One region of the Arthrobacter sp. PvP023 genome, then DNA from elsewhere that is predicted to be linked to it. Evidence: predicted binding sites of a transcription regulator. Region 1 holds the regulator's gene; the other holds the start of a gene.

Evidence for each region. The regulator Rex, encoded in region 1, represses fermentation and respiration genes when NADH is low (regulators of the CRP and FNR family bind a similar motif). The targets are predictions, from matches to a motif close to CTTGTGAANNNNTTCACAAG.
Region 2: the regulator Rex is predicted to act here: its motif matches at 5,241-5,260, upstream of benA (benzoate 1,2-dioxygenase large subunit).

The regions. Positions count from the first base shown of each region.
Region 1 covers NZ_JAFIBI010000001.1:1,289,810-1,297,093, forward strand. Annotated here, with positions in the region: gene JOE31_RS05960 (acetylxylan esterase) at 1-1,003, shown strand, start outside; gene JOE31_RS05965 (3-deoxy-7-phosphoheptulonate synthase) at 1,359-2,531, shown strand; gene JOE31_RS05970 (helix-turn-helix domain-containing protein) at 2,700-2,912, shown strand; gene JOE31_RS05975 (30S ribosomal protein bS22) at 3,076-3,174, shown strand; gene JOE31_RS05980 (HAD family phosphatase) at 3,302-4,120, opposite strand; gene JOE31_RS05985 (glutaredoxin family protein) at 4,205-4,459, shown strand; gene JOE31_RS05990 (redox-sensing transcriptional repressor Rex) at 4,538-5,233, shown strand; gene JOE31_RS05995 (hypothetical protein) at 5,242-6,006, opposite strand; gene JOE31_RS06000 (hypothetical protein) at 6,255-7,127, opposite strand.
Region 2 covers NZ_JAFIBI010000001.1:2,865,206-2,872,489, reverse strand. Annotated here, with positions in the region: gene JOE31_RS13255 (NAD-glutamate dehydrogenase) at 1-177, opposite strand, end outside; partial or broken gene JOE31_RS13250 (GntR family transcriptional regulator) at 667-1,115, opposite strand; gene JOE31_RS13245 (DUF808 domain-containing protein) at 1,236-2,252, opposite strand; gene JOE31_RS13240 (three-helix bundle dimerization domain-containing protein) at 2,367-2,585, opposite strand; gene JOE31_RS13235 (benzoate/H(+) symporter BenE family transporter) at 2,742-4,031, opposite strand; gene catA (catechol 1,2-dioxygenase) at 4,139-5,035, opposite strand; gene benA (benzoate 1,2-dioxygenase large subunit) at 5,355-6,737, shown strand; gene benB (benzoate 1,2-dioxygenase small subunit) at 6,775-7,284, shown strand, end outside.

The sequences.
Region 1 (7,284 bases):
CTTCGACCTACCGCTTGAGCAGCTCCGTAACTACACTTCCGGCGTCACCGCACCCGCGGATCTTGACGCCTTCTGGGACCGCACCATCAGCGAAGCCCGGGAATACCCGCTGGACGCGGTCTTCGAACCCGTGGACAACTACCTGACGGTGATCGACACCTTCGACGTCACGTTCGCAGGCTTCGGCGGTTCCCGGGTGAAGGGCTGGCTGCACCTGCCGGCGACCAGGCCCGCGGACGAGCCGCTTCCCGTCGTCGTGCAGTACGTGGGGTATTCGGGCGGCCGCGGGCTGTCGAACCAGGACACCAAGTGGGCGCAGGCCGGCTACGCGCACTTCATCATGGATACCCGGGGGCAGGGCTACGGCGGACTCCTGGGCCACACGGCGGACCCGCATCCCTCCGCGGGCGATGTGGCGCACGCGGGACTCATGACCCGCGGTGTCGGAAGCCGCGAGGACTACTACTATCGCCGGGTCTACGTGGACGCCTTCCGTGCGGTGGAAGCGGCGCAGGCCCATCCCGCCGTCGATGCCTCACGGGTTGTGGTGGCGGGAGTCAGCCAGGGCGGCGGTATCACCGTTGCCGTGGCCGGCCTCGCAGCCGGGAGGCTCGACGGCGTGATCGCGGCGCTGCCGGATGTGCCGTTCCTGCAGGACTTTCCCCGCGCCATCGACATCACGCCGCGCGGGCCCTATCCCGAAATCGCCGCGTTCTTGGCCCGCCACCGCGACCGCTACGAGCCGATCCTGGCCGTGCTGAACTACTTCGACGGCGTCAATCTGGGACGGGCGGCAACGGCCCCGGCGCTGTTCTCGGCCGCGCAGGCGGATGACATCTGCCCGCCGTCGACGGTCTTTGCCAGCTTCAATGCCTACGGAACAGCCGCTGGAAACGAGGCTCCGGCGAAGGAGATCGAGGTGTACCGCTTCAACAACCACGAGGGCGGCCAGGAACACCAGTGGAACCGCCAGCTGGAGTACCTGCGCAAGCTGCTCGGCTGAGGTTCCGCTTCTCCGGCCCACCCAACTGACTCGCACTTAACGCTGCGAAATCGCGTTTTCGGAGCGTTAACTGCCAGTCAGTTGGGGGAGGGCCGCGCGGTTAGGGCTCCGCAATATGAGGTCGCGAAATGAGCATGAATTTGCGGACGGTGCGTGCGGCGGTTATGGTCGTGGCTATGACTAACCGTTGGTATGCGTATTTTTCGTTGGCTCTGGAGGGGCCCGCGTCTAACTGACACGCATCCAACTTTCCTTCAGAGCCAACAGGGCAGAGATCATTCTCTGCCCTTCGCCATTTCTCCGGCGGGTTCTGATCTGGGCCCGCTCCGCACCATCCGGAACAGGACCCGCACACATGAGCACCGCAGCAGCCACCGAAACACAGCCTTCCACTTCCCCGGAAACCAAAGGTTCCCCGGAAGGCCCTGCGTCCGCGCAGAAATCCACCTCGAACCTGCGCGTCAGCGAATTCCAGGCCCTGCCGTCGCCCCAGGACATGATCGCTGAACTGCCGCTGGACGCCCGGGTGGCAGACGTCGTCGAACGCGGCAGGGACGAAGTCCGGGCCATCATGGACGGCGTGGACGACCGCCTGCTGGTGATCGTGGGACCCTGCTCCATCCACGACCCCAAGGCCGGCCTGGAATACGCCCGCCGGCTGGTGAGCCAGGCGGAGAAGCACAAGGAAGACCTGCTGATCGTCATGCGGACCTACTTCGAGAAGCCGCGCACCACGGTGGGCTGGAAGGGCCTCATCAATGATCCCCACCTGGATGGCAGCCATGACATCGCCACCGGACTGCGTGCCGCCCGCCAGTTCCTGAAGCAGGTCACGTCGCTGGGCCTTCCCACGGCCACGGAGTTCCTGGAACCAATCAGCCCGCAGTACATGGCAGACCTCGTCTCCTGGGGCGCCATCGGTGCCCGCACCACCGAAAGCCAGATCCACCGCCAGCTGGCCTCCGGACTGTCCATGCCCATTGGATTCAAGAACGGGACCGACGGCGACCTCCAGGTTGCGGTCGATGCCTGCAGCGCCGCCGCGGCATCCCAGGCCTTCCTGGGGATCGACGGCGATGGCCGGGCCGCACTCGTGGCCACCGCCGGCAACCCGGACACACACGTGATCCTCCGCGGCGGACGCAAGGGCCCCAACTACTCCGCGGCGGACGTCGAAGCGGCCTCGGCGAAACTGGCCGGCAAGCAGCTCAACCCCCGGCTGATCGTGGACGCCAGCCACGCCAACAGCGGCAAGAGCCACCACCGCCAGGCCGAGGTGGCGCTCGAAATCGGCGCGCAGCTGGAAGACGGCGGAGCGGCGGCCGCGGCGATTGCCGGCGTCATGCTGGAGAGCTTCCTCGTGGGCGGGGCGCAGAACCTCGATGTGGCCGACCACGCGGCCGGCACTGACGCACTGGTCTACGGCCAGAGCGTGACGGATGCCTGCATGGAATGGGACGTCACGGCGTCGGTGCTGGGCCAGCTGGCAGCATCCGCGCGCAAGCGGCGTGGCGCGCTGGAGGGCTGATTTTCCCCCGGATCCGCCGAAAACTGGTACCGCCCAATGACTTTCACAATGGCACCATCAGCCACTAGAGTAACTAGCACAGGGTAGGTTGATGGCTCAGCATCGGCACACCGCAATGGGGTTTCAATGGGGTTGCCTTTATCAGCTGTTAACAAAGGAATAAGGGAAATGTCCGCAGAGTCGAACTTCTCGAACGCTCAGTTCTTGACTGTGGCCGAAGTGGCCGAGCTCATGCGCGTTTCCAAAATGACCGTGTACCGCCTTGTCCATTCCGGAGAGATGCCGGCCGTCCGCTTCGGCCGGTCCTTCCGGGTGCCGGAGTCCGCCGTCGAACAGTACGTCAAGGGTGCTGTCGTGGAAGGCCAGTCGGACACCGCCTGAGCTGCCACAAACGGAGTGCGGTCAGTGGGTGCGCCGGATAAGCGGTACCCTGTTAGGGAACGTTTTTCGTTATTGTAAGAATCTGTTTGTTGTTTAGTCTGTTGCCTAGTCCACGGACCTCTTCCATCAGACAGGTACTCCATCTAGTTTGTAAGGAACTTTCGTGGGTTCAGTTATTAAGAAGCGTCGCAAGCGTATGGCCAAGAAGAAGCACCGCAAGTTGCTTCGTAAGACCCGCCACCAGCGCCGTAACAAGAAGTAGAGATACTTCCTACAGCGTGAGATGCCCGTTGCCTTTGGCAGCGGGCATTTTTCTTTGGGCCGGGTGAATCCCTGCGACGTCCGCTGCAAGGGCAGGCCTGGAGCTGGGGCGGGCCGCGACTAGGCGACTAGACCGTGGGGCCGCGGAAGCGCGTGAAGCCCCTCCAGAGGCCGTACACGGCCCCGCCAACCGTGGCCGCCTTCAGTCCGAGCGTGGCGGCGCGGCGTCCCGAGCGGAAGTCGTACACCGGCCAGTTGTTTTCGCGGGCGTGGCGGCGGAGCCGGGAGTCGGGGTTGATGGCCACGGGATGGCCCACCATGCTTAGCAGCGGGATGTCATTGTGCGAATCGCTGTAGGCCCAGCACCGTTGGAGGTCCAGGCCCTCGGCATCAGCAATGCCTTGGACAGCCACCGCTTTGGCCTGGCCGTGCAGGATGTCGCCCACCAGCCGGCCGGTGTAGGCACCGTTCTCGATCTCGCCCACTGTTCCCAGGGCACCGGTCAGGCCCAGCCGGGTGGAAATCACCGTGGCCACCTCGATGGGGGTAGCGGTCACCAGCCACACCATGCGCCCCACACGGAGGTGCTGCTGGGCCAGTGCCTTGGTGCCGGGCCAGATCCTGGACTCAATCATTTCGTCGAAGACTTCTTCGCCGAGGGCCTTGATGTCCTCCACCGTGATTCCGGCAGCCAGCGTCAAGGCCGAGTCCCGGACCGCGTGGACGTCATCCATGTTCTCGCCGCGGAGGACGAACTTGAACTGCTTCCAGGCCATCCCGGCCGCCTGCGGCAGGGTGAACGCGCCGCGCTGATGCATTTTCCGGGCTACGTGGAAGAGGCTGGCGCCCTTCATGAGGGTGTTATCGACGTCGAAGAAGGCAGCCTCGCCGTGCTGCAACGCACCGGCCGGCTGCCGGACTACGGCGACGTACTTCTCCTCGGGCATGACTTGAGTCTAGTCAATGGGCCGGTCCAGGCTGTCACGGGCCTGCCGTCGCGGCGGAGCGGCGGCCCGGGCTACGGTTGAGGCATGGCAAAACCCGACGTCGTCCTCATCACCAAAGCTGACTGCCACCTGTGCGAGGCGGCGCGCGACGCCGTCGAACGGGTCACTGCCGCCCTGGGACTTGAGTGGACGGAACAACTGGTGGACAACCATCCGGAGCTGCGCGAGCGTTACGCCGAAGAGATCCCCGTGGTCCTGGTGGACGGGATCCAGCGTGACTTCTGGAAGATCGACGAAACCCGCCTTGAGCGGATCCTTCGCCAGGCTGCGGCCAAATAGGCGCGGCGACTTCTGCTTTGTTGGCAGTGCGGACGGGGCTCTAGAGTGGACTCACAACGCGACGCAATGGAGCAGATAGTGACTTCGCTGGATTCATCCCCCGAGGCTGTTCACGGGGACAGCGGAACTGCGGCCAAGCAGATTCCGCCCGCGGCCGTGGCACGGCTGACCATCTATTTGCGCGCCCTCACCACCATGCTGGCCGAAGGCGTCGAACGCGTCTCCTCAGAGTCCCTGGCCGAAGCCTCCGGCGTCAGCTCGTCCACCCTCCGGAAAGACCTCTCGCATGTGGGGTCCTACGGCACCCGAGGCGTTGGCTACGAAGTGCAGTACCTCAGCCGCAACATCTCCGCCGCGCTCGGGCTCACCCGCGACTGGAAAGTGGCAATCGTGGGCGCCGGCAACCTCGGCAAGGCGCTTGCGCGGTACGGCGGCTTCGAATCGCGCGGATTCGACGTCGTGGCCATTTTCGATGCAGACCAGATGGTGGTGGGCAACGAGGTGGGCTGGCTGCGGGTCAGTGACGTCGCGGACCTCGAACCGGTCCTCCAGCGGACCGGCGCCAACATGGTGGTGCTGGCGCTGCCTGCCGCCGTGGCGCAGGGCGTGTGCGACCGCGTCATCGCCGCAGGAGTGCGGAGCATCCTCAGCTTTGCGCCGGTCATGCTCCAGGTCCCGCCGGGCGTGAACCTGCGCAAGGTGGACATGGCCACCGAGCTGCAGATCCTGGCCTACCACGCCCAGCGGATCCAGGCCCCGGAGGACGGGGAGTAGTACTGCCCTCAGCGGCCGTAGGGGTAGCCCGGCTGGCCGTACGGGCTTGCGAACGGGTGGTACTTCCTGAAATACGGCGCGGCGGAGGGTAGGTAGAGGAGCACCATTGCAGCCACTCCGGCGAGGATGGACGGCGTTCCGAGCCCCATTTGGAGAACGCCCAGCAGTGAGAATGCCGCCAGGATGGTGCCGAGGATCCGGGCCCAGTTCCGGCCCTTCCGGATGTTGAACGCCACCAGCGCATACAGCAGCACTCCGACGGCCGCGATCAGCATCACCATTCCAACGATGATGCCCTTGAGTGCCTCGAAATCCACGTCAGCCCGGCTGGCTGCCAGCCTGGCATCAAACGCCCGGCGCATGGCGGGGTCGTCGATGGAACCCAGCGAGAGGAGCACCGAGCCAACCCAGAGGAGGCAAGCAACGATTAACAGCCAGAAAGAGATGTTCACCAACGGGGGAGCGGCACTTGCCGCCGAGTTTCCCCGCTGCGGCAGCTCCGAGGGGTACACCGTGTACTGCTGGTTCCCGAACTGCTGCGGCTGCTGTGCCTGCGCGTACTGCGGCTGACTGTACTGTGGCTGACTGTTCTGTGGCTGCCCGTACTGAGCCGGTGCGCCGTACTGAGCAGGTTGGCCATACTGGGGCGCCTGAGCGAACTGCGGTGCCTGCGCGAAGGGCGACGGGCCCTGCCCGTACTGCGGCTGCTGGCCGTATTGCCCGCCGGACGGGGAATCGCCGGGGTACGACGGCGGGACGGGCGGAGTGCTCATGGTTGATCCTTTACGAGTCGGCTAACGGGCAATCAGCCACCGGGATCAGCCACGTCTTCCTGCCCCCAGCGTGATTTTGCTAACACGGTACCGTGTGCGGGGGCTTTCTGTGCATAGTTTGCGGCTCAATTTCGGCTCAAGGAACATCCGGGCAAACGCAGAGGGCGCGGACTCCGGGGCCGGCGACTGGTGTCGCCCGGGCCGTCCAAAGTCCACGCCCTCCGGCTGGAACTGTGGTGCTGGCAGGGTTAGCGGCCGTACGGGTTGCCCGGCTGCGAGTAGGGGCTGCCGAAAGGCTGCTGCTTCCGGAAGTACGGTGCGGACGCCGGGAGGTAAAGCATCACGATGGCGGCGATGCCAAGCAAAGCCGAGATGGTGCCGATGCTGAACGGAACCAGGCTGAAGATCGACAGGGCTGCGAAGACGGTGCCGAGGATGCGGGCCCAGTTCTTGCCCTTGCGCACGTTGAAGGCAACCAGGGCGTAGAGGCCGGCGCCGATGAGGCCGAAGACCACCATCATGCCGATCACAAGGCCCTTGATGGACTCAAAGTCGACGTCCGCACCGCTGGCCCTCATCTGGTCCTCGAACTGGTTCCGCATGGCGGGATCGTCCAAGGCAGGAATGGCTACCAGCATGGAAATGATGTACAGGACGCCCGCTGCGATGATCATCCAGAACGCGTTGTTGACCATTTTCGGCACACCGCCGGCGGCGACACCCTGTGGCTGTTCGGACGGGTACTGGGCATACGGGGACTGGCCGTACTGCTGCGGCGCCTGACCGAAGGGCGGCTGCTGCCCGTACTGCGGTGCTGCGGGGGGCTGCTGGCCGTACTGCTGCTGGCCGTACTGCGGTGCGTTCTGCCCGTACTGGGGCGCTGCGGGGGGCTGCTGGCCGTACTGCTGCTGGCCGTACTGCGGTGCGTTCTGCCCGTACTGGGGTGCTGCGGGGGGCTGCTGGCCGTACTGGGGAGCTGCCGGGGATTCCGGCGCGTTCTGGCCGTACTGCGGCGCTGCGGGGGATTCCGGCGCGTTCTGGCCGTACTGGGGAGCGTCGGGGCCGGGCTTGCCGTTCTCAGGTTCGTTCGGGTTGGCCGGGTTTGCTGGAGGCGTGCTCATAGTTGGTCCTTTGCGGGTCGACTACTGATTAAACGGGTACCGGGATCAGTAACGGTTCCCTGCCCCCAGCATGGTTTGGTTCAACCGTACCGCGCTCCGGCCCGGGGGTGGATCATTCGAAGGAGGTATTCTGGGCGGCCGATGGCGGCCGCCGGCG
Region 2 (7,284 bases), 1.6 Mb from region 1:
GCCCCGGGTAGCGGCCAGCGAGCGATGGTATTCCGCACGGTTCCGGAGCGATTCGGCAGTGTAGTTCCGCAGGTCGTCGTCGGCCACAAGCTCGTAGTAGTCTGTCAGGAACTTGTCCGGTACCTCGACGGAAGGGTCCGCCGGCGCATGATCTGCAGGGCCGGTTCTTGGGGACATTGCGCTGCGCCTCCAACGCGCAAGGAGCGGCCGTGTTGCTGCGGTCGCCGGAACCTCGCGCCTGCTTTCATGATGGCTGACGCGGGGCAGGCAGTCCACCCCCTGCAGAGACAAGCAAAAGATCAGCAAGAACATTGGCCAGTCGCCGCCCTGCCCCAGTCCCGCAATCATCGCCAGTGGCCGGCCTTTACCGTCGCACGCATGGTGGATTTTGGTGCTCAGCCCGCCCTTGGAGCTTCCCGCGGCTGTGTCCGGAGGTCCAGCAAACAGTTTCTTGGCGGCGCTTCTGGTGTCACGCCGGGAGGCTGCGGTTCGTGGCAAGGCTGGAACGTCTTGTTCAAAGCGGGTCGTGCGTGTACCGGCCGGATATTGATCCGGCTGGTCCTCGCATGGTCCGAGGCACTCGAAGGCCTCCGTTCCAGGGGAAAGCCGGTCGAAAGACCGCGAGCTCGTTCGCCAGGACGACACCCACGCCAAATTCCGCAGGCGTCACTCGCCGTGGATTTCGGCCTGCTTTGCCTCGGAGCGGTCCAAGTATGCCAGCAGCAGCTCGGCGGCCCGCTCGAGTTCGCCGTTTCCCGCCAACGCGACTATCGCCCCGTGAAAGTGCTGGTTTGCGGTACCCAGCCCCTCGTCGTCGTCCGCTGCTGCGGCGATCTTGCCTTCCTCCATCGGCGCGCGTACGGCTGCCAGAGCCTCCGGGCTGCCCCCGCCGGGGATGGCGCCCACTTCGATTGTTCGGCGGACGGTGTAGACGTCGTGGATGTCGCCGGGCTCCAGGCTCGCCACAAAACCCGGTTGGGGTGCCGCACCACCAGCCGTTCGCTGGCCAGCTCGGCAAAGGCCTCGCGCACCGTGTTCCGCGAGACGCCGAGGTCCTCGGCAATGGTGGATTCGGTCAGCCGTGTGCCGGGGAGCAGGACTCCCTCGGTCAGCTGCAGGTGTGCGGACAGCCCGGTTCAGCTCCTCAGACGGCGAGCTCGGAGCGGATCTCACTGTGCTCTCAAAGCCCTTCCTGGACCCTGAGCGGGAACCCCGGCCACCCCACCGGCCGCCAGCTATGAAGCCGGATCGGAGTTACGGTTCGCCGGCCCGCGCACGGCGACTGCGTCGCTCTCATCGTGCCCTTTTTCCTTATTGCCGAACGGCAGCACTTTCAGCAGCGGGCCGACGATGGCCATGACAATGAGGCCCCAGGCGAGTCCGAGGACGGCCGAGCACAGCGTGTTTACGAGCCAGCCCAGGAAGCCGCCAACCACTGCGAACCCGGCGGCGGGCTCCTCAAGGACATGGACGAGGTCGTAAGGGGCGTGCCAGCCTAGGTCGTGCGCGCCCTGCAGCATGATGTGGCCGCCCACCCACAGCATGGCGATCGTCCCGATTAGGGTGATAGCGGTCAACACGGCGGGCATTCCTTTGACGAGCAGTTCGCCGAACCGCTGGGAGCGCGCGGAGTCCTTGGTGGTCAGGTGCAGGCCGACGTCGTCCATCTTGACGATGAGGGCGACGGCGCCGTACACGAGCACTGTGATCACCAGAGCCACGACGACCAGGATGAGCGCCCGGACCCATATGGACTCAGTGGCCACCTCGTTCATGGAGATGACCATGATTTCGCAGGACAGGATGAAGTCGGTGGTAATGGCGCCTTTGACCACCTTGGCCTCCGCCTCGGGCCCCCGTTCGACCGCCGGCGTATCTTCGTCCGTGGAGTGGTGGCCGCGGAGCTTGTGCCAGACCTTCTCGGCACCCTCATAGCAGAGGTAGGTGCCGCCCAGCATGAGGATGAACGGGATGGCCCACGGAACGAAGGCGCTGACGATCAGCAGTGCCGGCAGGATGAACAGCAGCTTGTTTTTGAGCGAGCCCCAGAAGATCCGCTTGATCATCGGTAGTTCGCGGGACGGGTCCGCTCCGGAAACGTACTGCGGGGTGACGGCGGCGTCGTCGATTACCACGCCGGCGGCCTTGGCCCCCGCCTTCGCAGCTCCGGCAGCGACGTCGTCCACCGAGGCGGCAGCTATGCGGGCCAGGGCTGCGATGTCGTCCAGCAGCGCGACAAGACCGCCGCTCACAGCTCGCTCCCTCGATGGTCGAGGGCAGGCTGCCGGGCGTGAAGGTCTTGGGTGAGGTGCGTGATTGGCATGCTCAGATTATATGCGCCGTGCTATCGCGGGAGACTGTTGGTGTCAGTGTTCTGCCGGTGGCCGGTTGGCGTTCCCCCGGAGTCGGTTCTTGGCCCCGTGCTCGATCAGTGTCGGGTTGTAGGTGCGGATCCGGCTGGTGTCCAGGCGGGCGTACTCTTCGGCGACGAGCCCGGCGATGTAGTACCGGGACGTTTCGGGATATCGTTCGGACAGGCGGTCCGTGACTTTGGCGATGGTCTCTCGTTTTTGCGTATCGTCCATCCAATCAGTTTGAGGGTCTGCCGGGGAATGTCTCCGGCTTCGGGCGGGTGTATGCCTGCCATGAGTTGATGGACGGGAGGCTTCTGAACAGTCCCAGGGGCCGGTCGCGGGTCCAGGTCATGACCTCGCCCTGCGGAGAATCATGAAAACACCTCGCTAGGATCCTGTTGCAGGATGGTCCGCGCGTTCAAGGACCCGGGACACTGTGTAGCCGATGACCAGTCCCCAGAATGCCGGGTGAATGTTGGCAAGGCTCATCCCGGACATGGTCACCACGAATGTCACCAAGGACCCCAGTGTGAAGGCATTGGCGAACGCGGTGACAAGAGCTTGCTGGAGTGCCCGAAGCATCGCAATGCCGCCCAGGGTCAATATGAATTCCCTGGGTGTTGCGAGCATGAGCCGGGTCAGTGCGGGAGCGAGAAGTGCGCAGGTCATGGCCAGGACGCCGAAAACCACGGCCGCCGTGTACTGGCGCTGCCTGGCTCCTGAGGAAGTCATGAGGGCGTTGGTTGGACCGGTCACGCACGCTGAGACAGCGCCGCAGCCGGCATTGATCAACGAAAACGCACCCGAAACGATGGCGAACACGTTGACCGGCGGGTTGTGGCCTGCGGCACGGAGAACCGCGATGCCCTGCCCATTCTGAACAAACAAGACCGTCAGGGCGAGGGGAACAACCAGTTCCAGCTGGGCAGCCCAAGCGAACTCAGGAACGGTGAAGACCGGGGTGGCCAGAACCGGGCCGCCTTTTTGGAGGGAAAATTGGCCACTTAGCGCCACAGCGACACCACCAACCGCAAGAGTACCGAGCACTGGCGGAATATACCTGCCGAGCGCAGGCGCGGCAGTGAGGACCAGGAATGCGACCACCATCGGTGCAGCCACTACAGGGTTGGCCTGGGTTGAACCAACTATGTCTGTGCCGAATTTCAGGAACACCGCGGCCACCATCGCCATGACGATCGGCATGGGCACCATTGCCATGATCCTGCGGACCAATCCGGTGGCGCCCAGCGCGAGGACGAGCAATCCGGACGTGAAGAAAGCCCCCACCACCTCTGGAAAGGACAAGTGCTGCAGGGACGGACCCAGGAGCACCGTCCCGGGAATGGACCAGGCAAAGCCCAGGGGTTGTCGGTAGAGGAGAGACATCACCAGCGTCGCCGCCCCGCCCGAAAAAAGGATGCCAAACACCCAGGACGCGAGTTGGCCCTCGGTGAGGCCTCCCGCCGCTCCCACGGCGAGGGTGACGGCTATGGGGCCGGAGGCGGAGAAGATGAGGCCGATCACGCCGTTGGAGATGTAGGGCAGGCCGAGGTCACGGAGAACCCGGCGTACGCCTGCGGGGCGAACGCCCGGACGTTCCAACAGCGGTTGGCGTCTCGGAGCCTCTACGGCTTCCACATGAGCGATGGCGGACGGGTTCTGTCGGGATGGCGGCATCAGGGCTCCTTGCAACGGCGGCAAAAGGAAGGCGCCCCGGAGCTTGCACTCCAGAGCGCCCTCGGTGCCGGGCCGAGGCGCCGGCACCGATCTGTCAGCGGTGGCTCTTACTTGTGCTGGCCTTCCTTGGCGAGCACGTAGTCATACACCACTTCTTCGCCGGCCCCGCCATCCGTGCGCCTCTTGGGTTCCAGCATCAGCTCAGCCTTGACTGCCGAGGCGATGTCGTCCGCGTTGTGCGGGTCGCCCGGGAAGTACAGCTGCTGAGTCACGGGCTGGAATCCCGGCGCGGAAACCTTGATGTGGATGTGCGCCGGGCGCCAGGCGTGCCATCCTGCCGCGCTAATCAGCTGCCCGCATGCCCCGTCCGTGGGGATCTGGTAGGGAGCCGGGCGCATCGTGTTGATTTCGAAGCGGCCCTCATCATCTGCTTTGACCGTTGCACGGAAGAGCCACTCGGGGAGACCCGGCGCGTACTGGGAGTAGAACCCGGCGCTGTCGGCGTGCCAAATCTCCACCTGTGCGTTCTGGATGGGGTTACCGTCCGTATCGGTGAAGCGGCCGCTGAAGTGCAGCGGTGTGCCCTCCTCGTCCTCACGCATCTCTACAGTGGCAGGGGTCGGGAGCGCGGGGGACCCCGGCACGTAGTAAGGCCCTTCAATGGTGCCCACGGTTCCGGGGCGATCCTGAGAGTTGACGTCCTCCACAGTGTGCTCCAGCCACACGTCAAGGAAGAGCGGCCATTCCCCGTCGGTGCCCACCTTGATAAGCCAGGCTTTGAGTGCGTTGTATTCCTCGTAGGTGACCTGGTGCTCGACGACGATGTCATTGGCGGCTTTGATGAGTGCCCCCGCCAGCAGACTCACTCGTTCCTTCGGCACATCCAGGTGGGAGAGCTTGCCTGATGCGGCGAAGCGTTCCGTGGCCTTGGAGCCGGCTTCGACTGCAGTGCCCTCGTCCTCGTGGCGGGTGTCTGCTTGGGTCTCGGTCATGGTGATGTCCATACTCCTCTTTGAATAGGGGACGGGAACTGCTCCCGAACCCGGTGCCACCGGTTTGGGGGCAGGATCTGAACCTGTCGCGGCGCAGTTCCCGTGATGTCCGTCTCATCGTAGGCGTCAAATAAGGACGCAACAAATATCGATTAGGCCTGTTTTCTGTCAAGAAGCGGACATAAAGGAACCCTTGGTCGAACCTAGGTATTTGCCTGATGTGAGAGCCATCACGATGGGTAAGACTTGCCTGACAACGTCCCGCGGGAACACCGCCGCCGGCAACAATTCCTGACCATCCGTCCAGCACTCTCCAATGAAGGAGCACGCCATGACCGAGAACCTGGCCCACGTCCGCGACGTCCTTGCCGACGCCGTGATCGACGACCGTGAGAACGGCGTCATCCGTGCCAAGCGCGAAATTTTCACCGATGAAGAGATCTTCGAACTGGAGATGAAGCACATCTTCGAAGGCAACTGGGTCTATCTCGCCCACGAATCCCAGATCCCCAACGTGGGGGACTACTTCACCACCAACATCGGCCGCACCCCCGTGATGATCACCCGCGATAAGGACGAGAAACTCAACTGCCTCGTCAACGCCTGCTCGCACCGGGGTGCCATGCTGTGCCGCCGCAAGACGGACAACCGCACCACTTTCACCTGCCCGTTCCACGGCTGGACGTTCAAGAACTCCGGCGAGCTGCTGAAGGTGAAGGATTCGCGAAACGCGGGCTACCCGGAGACCTTCAATAAAGCGGGCTCCCACGACCTCACCAAAGTGGCCCGCTTCGAGTCCTATCGCGGCTTCCTCTTTGGTTCCCTGAAGGCGGACGTGCTCCCGCTCGAAGAACACCTGGGTGATGCAGCCAAGGTAATCGACTCGATCGTGGACCAGTCCCCGGAGGGACTCGAGGTGCTGCGCGGATCGTCCACCTACACCTACGACGGCAACTGGAAGGTGCAGGCCGAGAACGGGGCAGACGGCTACCACGTCACCGCCGTGCACTGGAACTATGCGGCCACCACGGCCCGCCGCACCGCCGGCGACTCCGCCAACAAGACCAAGGCCATGGACGCCGGCAAGTGGGGCAAGGTCAAGGGCGGTTTCTATTCGTACGACCACGGACACCTGCTGCTGTGGCAGGAATGGACCAACCCGGAGGACCGCCCGCTGTGGGACCGCCGCGAGGAGCTCGTCGCGAAGTACGGCGAAGAGATGGCCAACTTCATGATCAACATCTCGCGGAACCTCTGCCTGTACCCGAATGTCTACATCATGGACCAGTTCTCCTCGCAGATCCGGCACTTCCGGCCCATCTCGGCGGACCAGACCGAGGTGACCATTTACTGCATCGCGCCCAAGGGCGAATCACAGGAGAACCGGTCCAAACGGATCCGCCAGTACGAGGACTTCTTCAACGCCACCGGCATGGCCACGCCCGACGACCTCGAGGAGTTCCGGTCCTGCAACAAGACCTACTGGGCCACCTCGGCGCCTTGGAACGACATGACCCGCGGGTCCACCCATGAGATCGCAGGCCCCGACGAGCAGGCCCAGGCGCTGGGCATGACCAGGGTCATCGCCTCCGGGGTGCGCACGGAGGACGAGGGGCTCTACCCCATTCAGCACGGGTACTGGAAGGAAGTCATGGACCGGGCGCTGGCGGAGGAGGAGACCTCCACCCTGGATGCTCTTCCAGTCACAGCCTGACCCCCGTCCACATGGAACCAGAGAGAGTGCACAACCCATGACCAACCTGACAACACCCGCTGCGGCGCTCAAGAACGCCGGGGAGATCGCCACCCTCGAGACCGTCCGCGCCTTCCTGTACAAGGAGGCCCGCCTGCTGGATGACCGCCGGTTCGATGAGTGGCTTCAGTGCTACCACCCGGACTCGGAGTTCTGGATGCCCGCATGGGACGTCGATGACCGGCTGACAGAGGACCCGCAGAACGAGATCTCGCTCATCTACTACGACAACCGCGGCGGCATTGAGGACCGGGTCTTCCGGATCAAAACGGACCGGTCCTCGGCCACGTCCCTGCCCGAGCCCCGCACCGGGCACAACATCACCGACGTCGAAATCATGGAGCACGACGGCGGCCAGGTGAAGGTGCGCTTCAACTGGTTCACCCTCTACTTCCGGTACAACACCACGGACACGTACTTCGGGACCAGTTTCTACACGATCGACCTCGCCGGCGGCGAGCCGGTCATCTTGAAGAAGAAGGTTGTCCTCAAGAACGACTACATCCAC